Regions from separate parts of the Brevibacterium metallidurans genome, predicted to be linked through region 1. Evidence: riboswitches for the same ligand, from Rfam matches in the RefSeq annotation. Region 1 holds a riboswitch; each other region holds the start of a gene.
The links. A riboswitch is a leader RNA that binds a small molecule or an ion and turns the genes downstream of it on or off. The one in region 1 is predicted to bind thiamine pyrophosphate.

Region 1 (3,878 bases):
GTCTTCCTTGCAGTGGTGGGTCGGTGGAGCAGTCCGCAGTGGTGGTCGATGTCAGTGTGCAGGCGCCGGCTCGCGCTCGAACCGTTCGGGGGAAAGACTCTCGAGAGCACCCGGTGGCAGCCATTCGGAGTCGGTGTCGAGGACGAGGTCGGCGCCGAGTCTCGCGCCCAGCGGTGCGAGGAGGACTCCGTGTCGGAAGTATCCGGTGGAGACGACGCAGCCGGGATCGGTGCGCCCGATGATCGGCAGGTCATCGGGGGACCCGGGACGGGCGCGGGCGGTGATCTCCGTGATCTCTGCGCGCAGCAGTCCGGGCACAAGGCGTTCGGCGTCGTGGAGGAGCCGGTGGACGCCTTCGGCGAGGACACCGGGGCGACCGTCCTCGCGTGAGGTGGCCCCGAGGACGAGTTCCCCGTCGGGTCGGGGCACGATGTAGACGGGTCGGCCGGCGACGAGTCCGCGGATCGTGCGGGTGAGCAGCGGCGGCGACTGGGGGTCGCTGCGGAGGCGGATGATGTCGCCGTGGACGGCGCGCAGCGGCAGCAGGGGCGCCTCGGCGATCGCGTTGCCCGCCTCCCCGGCGGCGATGACGACCTGGTCGCCGGTGAGCAGGCTCCCGTCGGACAGGCCCACCCCGGTGGTCCGACCCGCGGTGCGCACGATCTCTATGGCCTCCATGCGCACGACGCGCTCGGCGAGCAGACCGAGCAGGGCAGCGGTCACCCTGCGGGGGTCGATCGCATGGTCGCCGGGGATCCGCACGGCACCGCACACACCCGGCGCCAGCGCCGGTTCGAGAGCACGGGCCTGGGACCCGGTGAGAAGTTCGACCGCGGAACCCGCCCGGATCTGCAGGCTGCGGAGCTCGCGCAGAGTGGTGAGGTCGGCACGGTCGCCGGCGCACACGAGGGTCTCCGCCGCAGTCTCGCCGAGGTCGTCGCCGGAGGCGGCGGCCAACCGGGCTGAGAAGTCGGGGTAGAGCGCGGCCGAGGCGCGCATGAGCGGGAAGAGCGGGGACTGGCCCCAGGCGATCTCTGCAGCTGGGGCGATCATTCCCGCCGCCGCGTACGTCGCTCCCTCACCCGGCTGCGGGTCGACGACCGTGACCGCGGCTCCCCGGGACTCGAGCTCCCACGCCGTGGCCAGGCCGATGATCCCGGCCCCGATGACGATGACGTGCATGCGATTCTCCCTCCGGCGGCATGACCCGCATCAGGTGTGACGGTCGGCACGAAGCCCTCTCAGCCTCCCATGCGAGGCTCCCGCGAACTCCTCTACTCTAGGAGCATGGTTCCCGCGATGACAACGTCCACCGCAGAGCGAGACATCACCCCCGCACAGCGGCAGCGAGCGCTCGCCGACTCCCGCCTCTACCTGTGCACCGACGCCCGCAGGAGACAGGGGGATCTGCCGGAGTTCCTCGACGCCGCCTACGCGGGAGGCGTCGACATCATCCAGCTGCGGGACAAAGCCCTCGAAGCCCGCGAGGAGATCGCCGCCCTCGAGGTCCTCAGGGACGCGGCCCGGCGTCACGGAAGGCTCTTCTCCGTCAACGACCGCGCCGATGTCGCCCTCCTCGTCGGCGCCGACGTCTTCCACGTCGGGCAGGATGACCTCACGAGCGCCCAGGCCCGCCGTGTCCTCGGACCCGACGTCCTCCTCGGCCGCTCCACGCACTCGGTCGACCAGGCGCTCGCCGCCGAGGCGGACCCGGAGATCGACTACTTCTGCCTCGGCCCCGTGTGGGAGACCCCGACGAAACCGGGCCGGCCTGCCGTCGGCCTCGAACCGCTGACGACCATCGCCGGCACCGTGACCACCCCGTGGTTCGCGATCGGCGGGATCGCCTCCGGGCAGCGCCTCGACGCCGTCCGGCAGGCGGGAGCCGAGCGCATCGTCGTCGTCCGTGCCCTCACCGAGGCGGCCGACCCTGCCGCAGCCGCCGCGCAGCTGCGCGGCGAACTCACCCGCAGTCAGGCAGGTGCACTGTGAGGATCCTCATCGCCGGCGCCGGCGCCACCGGCGGAGCTTTCGGCACCCGTCTGGTCGAAGCCGGTCGCGACGTCACCTTCCTCGTCCGCGGCGAACGTGCCGAGGCGCTGCGCGCCTCCGGTCTGCGCTTCATCGGCCCTGACGAGGACCGGACGAACCCGGTGGTCGTGGTCACCGCCGAGGAGCTCGCCGCGACTTCCGAGCTTGCCGACCTCATCCTGCTGGCCGTCAAAGCCGGGGGACTCGAGTCGATCATCGACGACCTGCGGCCCGCGGTGGGTCCGAACACGCTCATCATCCCGTTCCTCAACGGGATGGCCCATATCGACCGGCTGCGCGAGGAGTTCCCGGACCAGGTGCTCGGCGGGCTCGTCAAGATCGTCGGCACGATGCGCGGATACGACGTCGTGCAGATGACGGATCTGGCGACGATGACGATCGGTCGCCTCGGCGGGGGAGAGGTGCCGGCCGCCATCGTCGAGGCCCTCGACGTTCCCGGCTTCCGCCTCCAGGTCATCGACTCCGTCGACGATGCGCTGTGGGAGAAATGGGTGTTCATCGCCGCGGCCGGAGTCGTCACCTGCCTCTTCCGCGCCCCTGTCGGAGCGATCATGGCCGCCGGAGGCGAACCCCACGTCGTGGCGATCATCGACGAACTCGAAGCCGTGGCGATGCGGGCAGGACACCCCGTCTCCGCCCGCGCCCGCGCGGCCACCCTGTCGATGCTCACCGCGGAGGGCTCGTCGTTCACCTCGTCCCTCTACCGTGACGTCACGGCGGGACTGCCGAACGAGACCGAGCACATCCTCGGCCACCTCGCGGCCACGGCGGCCGGACTCGGGGTGGCGACGCCGCTGCTCGACCTCACTCTCGTACAGCTGCGAGCAGGCGAGATCGACCGATCGGACTGACCGGCTCGGCGGCACCGTGGTCGTCCGCGGAACCCGCCGCGGACCGGTCGGGCTGCGTCCCAGCCGACCGGCCTGCCCGCCTTCCGCGCAGACGGCGGACGGCCTCGGCGAGGCCCGTGAGGACGAAGGCGATGCCGACGCCGAGGACGACGCCCCACAGCGGCTGGTCGCGGAACATCGCCCCGCCGAGGAGGCCGATCCCGGCCGCGTAGACCGACCAGGCGAGGCAGCCGATGAAGTCCACGGCGAGGAACCGGCCGAGCGGATAGCGGAGCATGCCCGAGGCGATGGTCGTGGCGGTGCGCCCGCCGGGGATGAACCGTCCGGCGACGAGCATCGCCCCACCGCGCTCACCGAACATCGCCTGCGTCGCGTCGAGGAGACGGCGCAGGCGGGCCGAGCGCACCCACCGATCGGTGACCCGGCTGCCCCCGCGGCCCACACAGTGGGCGGCGAGGTCGCCGAGGAGCGCTCCGAGAGCGGCCGCTGCGATGATGCCCGCCGCATGCGGACTGCCCGTGACCGCATACGCGGCCGCGGTGATGACGACGGTCTCCGAGGGAACGATCGGCACGAGCGAATCGAGACTCGCGACGAGTGCGATGAGGAGGTAGAGCCACGGGGATTCGAGCGTCTGGCGGATGAGGTCGAGAGCGAAGTCCATGTCTCACCACCGTACGCACGCTCGGGCCGCAGCGATACGAGGACGCACCCACGACCGGAGGCGGATCTCCCGACGATGCACTGAGGGAAACCGGAACGAGCGCTGCGGTCAGGCCCCTGCTCGGCCCGGTGCCGCGTTGCTACGATCGAGCCATGCCCTGGCCTGCGACGATTCCCCGCGAACCGCGCATGTTCGCGCGCCGGTGGGTGCTTTCCGTGCTCGGCGTGCTGTGGGGCGGACTGCTGTGCCTGCCGCTCCTCCTCGTCTCCTGCCTTCCGCTCTCGACGCGGTTCTCCCGCCGGATCCTGGGC
Region 2 (3,878 bases), on a different contig from region 1:
GCGCACGGTCAGGGGTGAGAGCTGCGGACTCGACGAGGGAGACGAGTTCGGTCGTCTCCCCGGCACCATTGGCCCAGGCTGCGGGGGTGATGTCTGCGAAGGAGGCGATGCGGCGCATGGCCCCCATCGTAGGCGCACGGCCCTATCCCGGAGGGTCAGTTCACGCAGAGGCAGAAAGGGTGGCCGGCGGGATCGAGGAAGACGCGGAAGGTCTCGCCCGGCTGGAATTCGGCCTTCCCGGCGCCGAGTTCGAGGACCTGCGCCTCGGCGGTGTCGAGGTCGTCGACCATGACGTCGATGTGCATCTGCTGCGGATGGTCCTGGCTGGGCCAGCCCGGGGCGCGGTAGTCCTCGACCTGCTGGAAGCAGATGGGCGGCCAGGAGTCGGATGTGATCTCTGCCCACGTGCCGTCGTCGTCGACGCGGACCTGCCAGTCGAGGAGGTCGCCGTAGAACTTGGCGAGCTCACCAGCATCCGGAGCATCGAGAACGACCACGGGCTGCTTTGCGATAGCCATGGTGCAGAGTCTACGCCGGTGGACGGACACGAAGAAGGGCGGCGACGGGAATCCCGCGACCCGTAGGATTGTTGAGCAATATGCCACGCAATCCGAACCGATGACACGAGGCCTCCATGCGCACCCATCAGCTGCCCGTCGCCGACCATCCCGCGGTCTACATCATCCACGACAATCCCGAGTGGATTCCGCCCTTCGCCGAGGCGCTCGACGCCCAGGGCGTCGAGTTCGTCGAATGGCTGCTGCCGGGGTCGACGATCGACCTCTCCGCGGAGCCGCCGGAGGGGATCTTCTGGTCCCGGCTCTCGGCGTCCTCGCACACCCGCACGGACCCGCACGTCAAGGACTACGGCCGGGCCGTGCTCGCGTGGCTCGAGGCCGCCGGGCGCACGGTCGTCAGCGGCGCGGACGTCTATGAGCTCGAGGTGAGCAAGATCCGTCAGCATCGGGAGCTTGAGTCCCGCGGCTTCGACGTCCCCCGCACGGCTGCGGCGTTCGGATCCGGCGCCCTCGCCGAGGCGGCTGCCGACTTCGCTCCCCCGTTCATCACGAAGCACAACCAGGGCGGCAAGGGGCTGGGGGTGCGGCGGTTCGATGCGCAGGCCGAGCTCGATGCCGTGATCGCCGACTTCGGTCCGGGAGGGGCGAACGAGCCGATCGACGGCATCACGCTCGTCCAGGAGTACCTCCAGCCCGCCGAACCGTTCATCACTCGCGCCGAGTTCATCGGCGGACGCTTCCACTACGCGGTCGCCGTCGACGTCTCGGCCGGCTCGTTCGAACTCTGCCCTGCCGACGCGTGCGAGATCCCGGGTGCGGGCGGCGCTGGCAGTGCGCCAGGCGCGGGCGCGCCCTTCGCCCAGTTCACCCGGCGGGAGTCGATCACTGCAGAGACGCCTCTCATCGGCCGGCTCGAAGCGCTCCTGCGCGATCTCGGCATCGACTTCGCGGGGGTCGAGTTCATCGAGACCGCCGACGGCCGGCAGGTCGTCTACGACATCAACACGAACACGAACTACAACTCCGCAGTCGAGAAGGCCGAGCGAGCCGCCGGACGTCAGCCTGCGGGCGCCCGAATCGCCGAGGTCCTCGCCGACCACCTCGGCGAGGTGACCGGAGTGCCGACGGATGCCGCAGTCCCGGCGATGTGAGATAGTCTCGAACCACCACAGGGGAGCGCCGAATCCGGCGCTGAGAGTGCGCACGCAGACCCTTACACCTGATCCGGGCAATGCCGGCGGAGGAAGTTGGAGGACACGAATGATCACTGTGCCAGCAGGCGGTGCCGTCGAGGCGCTGCGCAGGTCAGCCGACGAGGATTGGGCGGCGGCCGTCGGCCACCGATTCGTCGAGGAGCTCTTCGCGGGCACCGTCCCCGACGAGGTCATGGCGACCTATCTCATCCAGGACTATCAGTTCTTCGAGGACTTCCTCGCGATGCTCGGCGCGTGTGTGGCCCATGCCGACCGGATCGAGGCGAAGCTGCGGTTCGCCCGGCAGCTCGGGTTCCTCGAAGCCGATGAGGATTCGTACTTCGTCCGCGCCTTCGCCGAGGTGAGGGTGAGTCCCGAAGACTATGCCGACCCCGTCCTGCTGGCTCCGACCGCGGGCTTCCGGGATGTCATGAAGGGGGCGGTCGCCTCGGCGTCGTACCCGGATCTCCTCGTCGTCCTCGTCATCGCCGAATGGCTCTACCTCGATTGGGGCGAGCTGGAGCGAGACATGCCCACTCGCGATGTCCACGTCGGGTGGATCGAGCTCCACCGCGGTGAGGACTTCGCCGCCTGGGTGCAGTTCCTCGTCGACGAACTCGAACGCGTCGTGCCTCGAGGGGACGACGCCGAGGCGGTCGCGACCCGGGACCGGCTGACCGCGCTGTGGGGGCGAGCCGTCGGCCTCGAGCGCGCGTTCTTCGACGAGGCGTACCGGTCTCAGCACTCGTAGACCTCGGCGGCCGCGGCACGCCCCTCCCGTGGCACGATTGACCGATGAACGATTCGCCCGCCGTCCCCGACGCCGACCGCATTCCCTTCGGAGTCTTCAGCCCGGAGATCATCGAATCCGTGCCGCCGAAGTTCTTCCCCACCATGGTGTGGGGCTACTTCGAAACGGAGGACTCGGACGGGGAGACCGGGTGGATCGAACGGACCTCGGACGGGGCGTCGTACTCGACGATCCTCGCTCAGATCTCCGGCTTCCTCGTCGAAACCGAGGCGGCGAATACGTGGGTCGACAGCGATGACGGATCTGACGAGGTAGCCGACGAGACCGCTGCGCCCATGGACCGCACCCTGTCCGATCTCAGCGGCGACGTCCTCGTCGAGGAAGCCTCGGCGGCGCTGTCCCGCCTCATGGTCTACCCGCTTCCCGACGGTCACGAACCCACTGGCCGCTACGTCGCCCTGATCTGCGACGACGACCCCTTCGAATCGGGCAACGTGGAGCTCCTCAACGAAGACGTCAGCAGCGAACTCATCGAGGGCCTGCTCCGCGTCGCGCAGACGCGCTTCGCCGAGACCCTCTCCTCCAGCCCCTTCGACGACGACGTCGATGGAGCTGACGCCGCAGACGGTTCCGAGGCGACTGCCGAGAGCGAGACCAGCACCGATTCCGAACGCACGGCTCCGGCGACCGAAGTGACCTCTGTCCTCAGCGGCGACCAGACGTCCCCTCCGATCACGACGTTCGGGCAGATCTTCGACGGCTGGGCCTTTCTTCCGCTCCCTGAAGACGTCGACGTCAGCGCCGTCTGGTCACTCGTGCTCACCACCGACTCCGAGGACGTCATCCGGTGGTACACCCGACGCACCCCGCTGCTCGATGAGAACCTCCTCGTCGGCGCCCTGTCACGGATGACGTTCGAACGCGAACTCGAACTCATCGACAGCTTCGACCAGGACGACGACGAACCCTCACGTCTGATGCGCGAGACGATCCCCGAACTCCACTCGCTCGTCCCCGACGACTCTCCCACCGGCCCGCTCGACCCCCGCGTCGCGTCTCTGGCGACGAGGTCGCTGCCGAGCACCGAGACCGCGATCGTCGCCAGCCTCCTCCTGTTCGGCACAGATGCGCTCGGATCGAGCAGCGTCGTCTGCGTCAGGGAACTGACAACGGACACCGTGGCCCTGGGGGATTCCGAAATCGACGGCTTCGAGGAACTCGGCCTCTACCGCTCCGTGCTTCGCGACATCCTCCGCAACGGCCTCGGCGAGTTCTGACCGTCCCCCGCAGCACGCTCGACACCACAGTCCCGACACCTCATGATGCTCCTATGCTCAGTCAAGCGGCATTGAGGAGAAATTTGCGATACCTGCTTGCGAACTCATCATCGCGTGATTTGCCTCGTTCGATCGTCGA
Region 3 (3,878 bases), on a different contig from region 1:
CGTCGTCACCGGCCAGGACGCCGAGGTCGACGGCCTGCAGAACATCCTTAAGGGCGAACAGTACGCGACGATCTACAAGTCGATCCCACCGCAGGCCGAGTTCGCCGCCAAGGCTGCGATCGCCCTGGCCGGAGGGGAGGAGCCGAAGGCCGCGACGACGTACAAGGACACCCCGACCGACTTTGTCGAGGCCAAGGTCGTCACGAAGGACACGATCAAGGACATCGTCGGCGACCAGATCAAGGCCTCGGACATCTGCAAGGGAATCGATAAGAAGCTCTGCCAAGACGCCGGAATCGAATAGGCCCCGATGACTTCCCAGACGAATGACCCGACGCCCGCTTCCGGGCGGGCGTCGGGGGACCCAGTGCTCGAACTGCGCGGCATCGCCAAACGCTTCGGTGCCGTCCAGGCGCTCACCGACATCAACCTCACCATCGGCCGCGGCGAGGTCGTCGGCCTCGTCGGCGACAACGGCGCCGGCAAGTCGACGCTCATCAAGATCATCGCCGGCGTCCACGGCGCCGACGAAGGCGAGATCCGCATGGGCGGGCGCCCACAGCGGTTCTCCTCACCGAAGGACGCCCAGAAGGCCGGGGTCGCCACGGTGTTCCAGGACCTCTCCCTGTGCGAGAACCTCGACGTCGTCGCCAACCTCTTCCTCGGCCATGAGGCCACCCGCGGCGGCGTCCTCGACGAAGTGACCATGGAGGCGAAGTCGTGGGAGCTCCTGCGCAGTCTCTCGGCGAAGATCCCGAGCGTGCGCGTGCCCATCGCCGCCCTCTCCGGGGGACAGCGGCAGACGGTCGCGATCGCCCGGTCCCTCCTCGGCGAACCCTCCATCGTCATGCTCGACGAACCGACCGCCGCCCTCGGAGTCGCCCAGACCGCCGAGGTGCTCAACCTCATCGAACGCCTCCGGGACCGTGATCTCGGGGTGCTCCTCGTCAGCCACAACATGGCCGACGTCCAAGCCGTCTGCGACCGCGTCCACGTGCTGCGCCTGGGCAGGGACGCCGGGGACTTCCCCGGTGACGAACGCACGGATGTGCTCATCGCCGCCATCACCGGCGCCAACGACAACGTCGTGACCCAGCGTGCGGCGAGGAGGGGTGAGCGCCGATGACCCGCAGCTCGTTCATCACCGACGAACGGATCTCCGACGAGGGGTTCGTGCGCACCTTCTTCCGGCGGATCAAGGAGGGCCAGCTCGGCTCGTTCCCCGTCATCCTCGCGCTCATCGTCATCGTCGTCGTCTTCCAGTCGGCGAACAGCAACTTCCTCTCCCCGGCCAACCTCGTCAACCTCTCCACGCAGGTCGCCTACCTGGCGATCCTCGCGCTCGGCATCAACCTCATCCTCCTCCTCGGGGAGATCGACCTCTCGCTCGCGCAGCTCGGCGGGCTCGCGGCCTCGGTGCTCGGTGTGCTCGTCGTCCGGCAGGACGTGCCGCCGGTCATCGCGCTGACGATCATCCTGCTCCTCGGCCTCGTCGTCGGGGCGATCCAGGGCTGGTTCTTCGCCGTCGTCGGCATCCCCGCCTTCGTCGTCACTCTCGCCGGCCTCCTCGCGTTCACGGGGCTCACCCTCACCGTGCTCGGCACCCAGAAGAACCTCTCGATGGCCGACACCTTCGCCTTCGACTTCGCCAGCTACTACTTCCCGGCGATCTGGGCGTACGTCTTCGGGGCGATCGCGGTCATCGGGTTCGCCGCGGGCCTCGTCTACTCGAAGCTGCGGCGCCATGCGCAGGGGCTCGACAGTGCGAGCTGGCTGGCCGTCATCGTCCGCATCGTGCTGCTCACGGCGATCGTCTTCGGCTTCCTCATCCTCGTCAACCAGGACTTCGGTCTCGCCCTGCCGTTCTTCCTCATGATGGTCATCGCGATCGTCATCGACCTCGTGCTGCGCAAGACGCGCTACGGGCGTTCGATCTACGCCGTCGGCGGCAAGGTCGAGGCCGCGCGGCGGGCGGGCATCCGGGTGACATGGGTGCGCATCAGCGTCTTCATGACCGCCGGCGTCCTCGCCGCCCTCTTCGGCTTCGTCAAGGCCGGAGTGACGACGAACGCCGGGTCGACGCTCGTGGCGACCCAGGATCTGCTCAATGCGATCGCCGCGGCCGTCATCGGCGGCACCTCCCTCTTCGGCGGACGCGGCACGGCCTGGGCGGCGGTGCTCGGGGCGTTCGTCGTCGGCGCCATCAACAACGGCCTCTACCTCATCGGCTTCAACTCCGACGCGCAGCAGATCATCACGGCCCTCGTCCTCCTCACCGCCGTCGTCATCGACGCGGTCAGTCGGCGCGGTCAGCGCTACGTCGGCAGGGGATAGTCGCCGAGGCGGGCGCACGGCAGCTCGAATTCACCGAGACCGCCAGTTCGCGCCGAGACCGCACCTCCAGACGTGCGGTCTCGGCGCGAAGTGGCGGTCTCGGCGGTGGTGGGACCCGTGAACCGCGCGGCCCACGCGTGCGCTGCCCGCGTCACCGGCGCCTCGGCGATCCTGATACAGTCGAAGGCAATGACATGGGGTGCCCGGGGAATCGCGCCGGGCTGAGAGGACACCCATCGAACCTGATCTGGGCCATGCTAGCGAAGGGATCGTCATGACCGACCTCGATCTGTCGTCGGCGCACGCACGTCTGCGCGCGTCGAACCCGCTCATCCAATGCATCACGAACACCGTCGTGCAGCAGTTCAGTGCGAACGTGCTGCTCGCTGTCGGGGCGTCTCCGGCGATGCTCGACCACGACGCCGACGCCGCACAGTTCGCCCACCTCGCCGGCGGGCTGCTGATCAACTTCGGCACGGCGACGAACCAGCAGTTCCTCGCCGCCGACGCCGCGATCGAAGCCGTCACCGCCGATGCGAAACCCTGGGTCCTCGACCCGGTGAGCATCGGTGCCGCCGATTTCCGCACCACCCGGATCCGCCGGGCCGCTGCCGCCGGACCCACCGCGATCCGCGGCAACGCCTCGGAGATCGCGGCACTGGCCGGCGCCGGTGCCGGCGGGCGCGGAGTCGAATCCACCGACGAAGTCGACGCCGTGCTCCCCGCCGCCGCCGACCTCGCCCGCGCGACCGGCGCGATCGTCGCCGTCTCGGGTGCCCGTGACGCCGTCGTCGCCCACATCGACGGGGTCGACCATGTCGCCCGCATCGACGGCGGACACGCGTTCATGCCGCTCGTCATCGGCACCGGGTGCTCGCTCGGCGCCGTCACCACCGCCTACCTCGCCGCGGTCCCTCCGGCGGGGACGAGTTCGCAGGCCGGACCGGCAGGCGTGGGAGCGCTCGAGAGGTTCACCGCCGTCGTCGCCGCCCACGCGCATTTCGCCGTGGCCGGTGAGGCCGCCGCGACCGGGGCACTGGGTCCGGGCCGGTACGCCATGAACTTCCTCGACGCCCTCTTCACCACCGACGACGACCGCATCGCCCGCTCCCGCGTCGCGGTGACGGCGGCATGAGCGCGGCACTCGACCGCCTCGCCGGCATCGACACCCGCCTCTACCTCGTCACCGACTCCGCGCAGTGCGCCGAGGCCGGTCGGACGGTGGCCGAGACCGTGCGCTCCGCGGTCGCCGGCGGGGTCGGCATCGTCCAGGTCCGGGACAAGGACATCGACGACACCGAGTTCCTCGTCCTCACCCGTGAGGTCGTCGCCGCCGTCGCCGAGGCGGTGGCCGGCACCGACCGCCGGGTCCCCGTCTTCCTCAACGACCGGGTGGCCGTCGCCGGGCGTCTGCGCGAGGAGGGCACGGACGTCCACATCCACGTCGGCCAGTCCGACACCCCCGTCGCCGAGGTGCGCGCCCTCCTCGGCGACGCACCGCTCGTGGGTCTCTCGGCCGCCGAGGACGCCGAATTCGCCGCAGC
Region 4 (3,878 bases), on a different contig from region 1:
CCGCTTCTCCCCACCGGAGAGCCCCTGCGGGTGCGCGTGGGCGACAGCGCCCAGCCCGAGCGTCCCGAGCAGGCTCTCCACCCGCGCCTCGACCTCGGCGGCCGGCCATCCGGCCAGGCGCGGACCGAGCGCGAGCTCGTCGTGCACGCTGCCTTTGAGGAACTGGTGCTCGGGCTCCTGGAAGACCATGCCGATGCGCGGGGCGAGGAACGCAGACGGCCAGCGGAACGGGCGGCCGTGCTTCGCGCCCTCGGCCAGCGGGCCGTGCGCGCGCACCTCACCGGAGAACTCCTCGACGAGTCCGGCCAGGGTCAGTGCCGTCGTCGACTTGCCCGCCCCGTTGGGTCCGACGATGCCGACCGCCTCACCGGCTGAGACCTCGAGGCTGAGGTCCGTGGCCGCAGGTGCGTGGGCGCGCGGTCGGGCGACGCTGAGTCCGGAGGCCGTCAGCAGCACGGGCGCCGAGGCGGCCGGTGCCCGATCCGGTGCGACCGGTGACTGCGCGGAGGGCAGCCAGATGCCCGAGGCCCGCAGCGCCTCGGCGAGTTCGGGATCACCGAACACCGCGACCGGACTGCCCTGGGCGAGCAGTCCGTCCCGGCCGAGGACGATGACGGTGTCGACGAACTCGGCCCACAGGCTCACCCGATGCTCGACGACGATCATCGTCGCCGAGGTGACCGCGGCCGCCGTGAGCACGGCATCGCGCACCGATGCCGCCGAGGCGGGGTCGATGTTGGCCGTCGGTTCGTCGAGGACGATGACCTCGGGCGCCATCGCGTGGATGCCGGCAAGCGCAAGACGTTGCTTCTGGCCCCCTGAGAGCGCCGCCGTGGGATGGTCGGTGGGCAGGTCGAGGCCCATCGCGGCCAGCGACGACCCGATGCGCTCGTCGATGACCTCGACCGGCAGGCCGAGGTTCTCCATGCCGAAGGCGACGTCGTCGCCGACGCGAGAGAAGATCACCTGCGAATCGGGGTCCTGGAGGACGAGCCCGGTGACACCTCGGCGGGGGTCAGGGGCATCGTCGCCGATGAGGATCTCACCGGTGGACTCTCCGGCCTCGACGGGCAGGACCCCGGCGATCGCATGGAGCAGCGTCGACTTCCCCGCCCCTGACGGGCCGAGGAGGAGGACCTTCTCTCCGGCGGCGATGTCGAGGTCGAGGGGACCGATCGCGGCAGCGTCCCGATCGGCGTGCCGCCACGAGAAGCCGCGGGCGCGGACCGGCAGACCCATCAGCGCATGCGGCCGGAGGCGAACGAGCTCAGCGCCCCGGTCTTCGCGATCGCGCGGTAGGCATACCAGGCGCCGATGCCGGAGATGACGATGCCGGAGACGATCGCACATGCGGCGTAGGCGAACTGGTAGGTCAGCTGCCATTCGGCGTTGTAGAGGATGTTCTCGCTCACCGCCATGAAGGCCGCTGCGACGAGACCGGACAGCGTCGTCACCCACAGGGTGAACTTCCGGTAGCCGAAGGCCGCGAAGACGAGTTCGGCGCCGAGGCCCTGGATGAAGCCCGAGAGCAGCACGGTCGAGCCGAAGTGGGAGCCGAGGACGCCTTCGACGAGGGCGGCGAGGACCTCGCACAGGAGCGCGGCACCCGGTTTGCGGATGATCGCCCCGGCCAAGGGACCGGCGAGCACCCACAGGCCGGCGATGAGCCCGATCGAGGGCGGGAAGGCTTGGAAGCCGAGTTCGATGACCTTCCAGCTCGCCGCGAGCACCCAGAAGATCAGGCCCACGGCGATGCCGAGGACGGCGGTGACGACGTAGTCGACGACCCGCCACTTCTTCGTCGGCGGGGCCTGGGTGTACGCGGGTGCGGATGTCGCGGGCGCGGTGGTGTTCGGCATTGTGCCTCCTCGTATCTCAAGGAGGGGTAGAAGAGTCTCGACTTCCTTCGGCGGTGCTAACCGCATCAGGTTCGAGGGTCTGCAGCATCATCTGCACTCTCAGCGCCCCTGCTGGCGCTCCCCTGTCGTGTGGGCACCACTGTACAACACGACCACCGGCCCGCAGGCCCGTCTCAGCTGGGGACGATCATCACCGGGCCTTCGGCATGGTGGAGGACTCCGCGGGAGACCGAACCGAGGAGCGCGGACTTCACCGCGCCGCGGCCCCGGGTGCCGAGCACCGTGAGCTGGGCCCGCTTCGTGGCCTCCGAGAGCATCGAGACCGCATCCCCGACGACCACCGAGGTGGAGATCGGCAGACCAGGGAACTGCTCGCCGAGGGCATCGGCCTCCGTCGAGAGGGCGGTCTCGAGCTGCTTCTGCCGACGGTCTGCGACATCCCCGCCGACCTCGAGATCGGGGTACCAGTAGAGCCATTCCTCACCGGCCGGCAGCACCGAGACGATCTCGAGGCCCGTCTGCCTGGAGGAGGCCACCTCGGCGGCGGTGAACATCGCGATCCGGGCGGCCTCGGAGCCGTCGACGGCGACGACGACCGATCCGCTCGAGTCCTCACGGCGGGCGGAGTGCTTGGGCACGACGATCGTCGGGCAGTGCGAATGGGGCGGCAGGGCTGTCGAGACCGAGCCGAGCATGCGGCCGATGAAGCCGCCGCGACCGCGGGCGCCGACGATGAGGACCTCGGCGTTCGAGCTCAGTCGCACGAGCACGCCTGCGGCGTCGCCGGACTCGGCGGCGTAAGTGACCTGTCCGGGATGGTCGCGCAGGAGGTCGGCCGCCTCGGCGAGCAGCTTCTCCGCTCCGCGCATCGCGGCCTCGTCCTCGGGTTCGGAGGGGATCGAGGCCATGTTCGGGTAGATCATCAGCGGCATCGTGAACGCGGTGACCACCGTGAGCTGAACGCCGCGGTGGAGTGCCTCGGCGGCGCCGTAGCGCAGGGCCAGGGCTGCGAGCTCCGAGCCGTCGAAGCCGACGAGGACGCCGAGTTCGCGGTTGAGCCCGGATTCGTCGGGTCGGGGATCGGCGGCCCGGTCGTCGGTCGGGTTCGCGGCGGCCTGGCGGGTGGGGATCCGATGGGAGTCGGCGTTCATGGCAGTCCTCTCGACGGGGCCTGACCAACCCTGACGATGACGACGGCCCCGAAAACCACATCCGTCCTCGTCGACTTCAGTCTATCAGGGCGTTTCTACAGCGTGTAGAAAAGTCGCCGAGGCGGCCGCGGGGGTTGCCGTGCGACCGCCGGGTTGCTGTGGGTGTGTCGGGGTGTCGAGTTCTGGACCCTCGGTGTCGATTCTGGTCGCGGAAATCGACACTCAGCGTCCAGGAGTCGTGGGCGCCGCGCGCGAATCGCACAGTGCGCTCTCGCCGGGCCGCGCTGCCTCAGGTGGGGAAGCCGAGGTAGGTGAGCGCGGTGCGCAGGATGTGCTCCTGTCCGTGGCGGAGTTCGGCGACGATGTCCTCGCGCAGTGCTTCCTCGGGGGTGAGCCAGTCGAGGCTGAGTGCGTCGGCCCTTGGCGTGCATTCGCCGCGGACCTCCATGATGAAGCACATCGAGATCGCATGCTGGCGGGGGTCGTGGAGCAACGAGGTGCCCTCGGTGGGGAAGTACTCGGCGATCTGGAAGGGTGTGATGGCCGGCGGGACGACGGGCAGGGCGAGTGGGCCGAGGTCGTTCTCCGCATGCCGCAGCAGCGCCTGGCGGATGGACTCGTGGTAGCGGATCCGTCCGCCGATGACCTCCCGGCCGAGGACGCCGTCGTCGAGGCTGCGCAGGAGCAGGCCGATCCGTTCGACGTTGCCGGCCTCGCCCACGCGGACCGGAACGGCATTGACATAGGGGATGGGGAGACGGCGGCGGACCTGGGCGAACTCGTTGTCGTCGAACCAGTTCTCGTCGAAGTCGAGGGCAGTGCGGGTCATACCCAGATTGTGTCACAGTTCACCTCGGCGGACGGGTCG

Region 2: linked by a shared signal. The riboswitch ahead of AACX88_RS16795 (TenA family protein) and the one ahead of thiO (glycine oxidase ThiO) in region 1 are both predicted to bind thiamine pyrophosphate.
Region 3: linked by a shared signal. The riboswitch ahead of thiM (hydroxyethylthiazole kinase) and the one ahead of thiO (glycine oxidase ThiO) in region 1 are both predicted to bind thiamine pyrophosphate.
Region 4: linked by a shared signal. The riboswitch ahead of AACX88_RS14675 (ECF transporter S component) and the one ahead of thiO (glycine oxidase ThiO) in region 1 are both predicted to bind thiamine pyrophosphate.

What each region holds. Positions count from the first base shown of each region.
Region 1 covers NZ_BAAAAF010000015.1:21,730-25,607, reverse strand. The annotation lists gene thiO (glycine oxidase ThiO) at 52-1,182, opposite strand; TPP riboswitch at 1,173-1,276, opposite strand; gene thiE (thiamine phosphate synthase) at 1,300-1,992, shown strand; gene AACX88_RS14925 (ketopantoate reductase family protein) at 1,989-2,903, shown strand; gene AACX88_RS14920 (DedA family protein) at 2,857-3,567, opposite strand; gene AACX88_RS14915 (sensor histidine kinase) at 3,720-3,878, shown strand, end outside.
Region 2 covers NZ_BAAAAF010000026.1:32-3,909, reverse strand. The annotation lists gene AACX88_RS16810 (HutD family protein) at 1-118, opposite strand, end outside; gene AACX88_RS16805 (VOC family protein) at 156-518, opposite strand; gene AACX88_RS16800 (ATP-grasp domain-containing protein) at 635-1,669, shown strand; TPP riboswitch at 1,679-1,781, shown strand; gene AACX88_RS16795 (TenA family protein) at 1,779-2,462, shown strand; gene AACX88_RS16790 (hypothetical protein) at 2,507-3,739, shown strand.
Region 3 covers NZ_BAAAAF010000003.1:144,633-148,510, forward strand. The annotation lists gene AACX88_RS05485 (substrate-binding domain-containing protein) at 1-304, shown strand, start outside; gene AACX88_RS05490 (ATP-binding cassette domain-containing protein) at 311-1,126, shown strand; gene AACX88_RS05495 (sugar ABC transporter permease) at 1,123-2,334, shown strand; TPP riboswitch at 2,520-2,621, shown strand; gene thiM (hydroxyethylthiazole kinase) at 2,609-3,469, shown strand; gene thiE (thiamine phosphate synthase) at 3,466-3,878, shown strand, end outside.
Region 4 covers NZ_BAAAAF010000014.1:63,879-67,756, reverse strand. The annotation lists gene AACX88_RS14680 (ABC transporter ATP-binding protein) at 1-1,239, opposite strand, end outside; gene AACX88_RS14675 (ECF transporter S component) at 1,239-1,859, opposite strand; TPP riboswitch at 1,885-1,993, opposite strand; gene AACX88_RS14670 (universal stress protein) at 2,033-3,010, opposite strand; gene AACX88_RS14665 (DUF4916 domain-containing protein) at 3,300-3,839, opposite strand.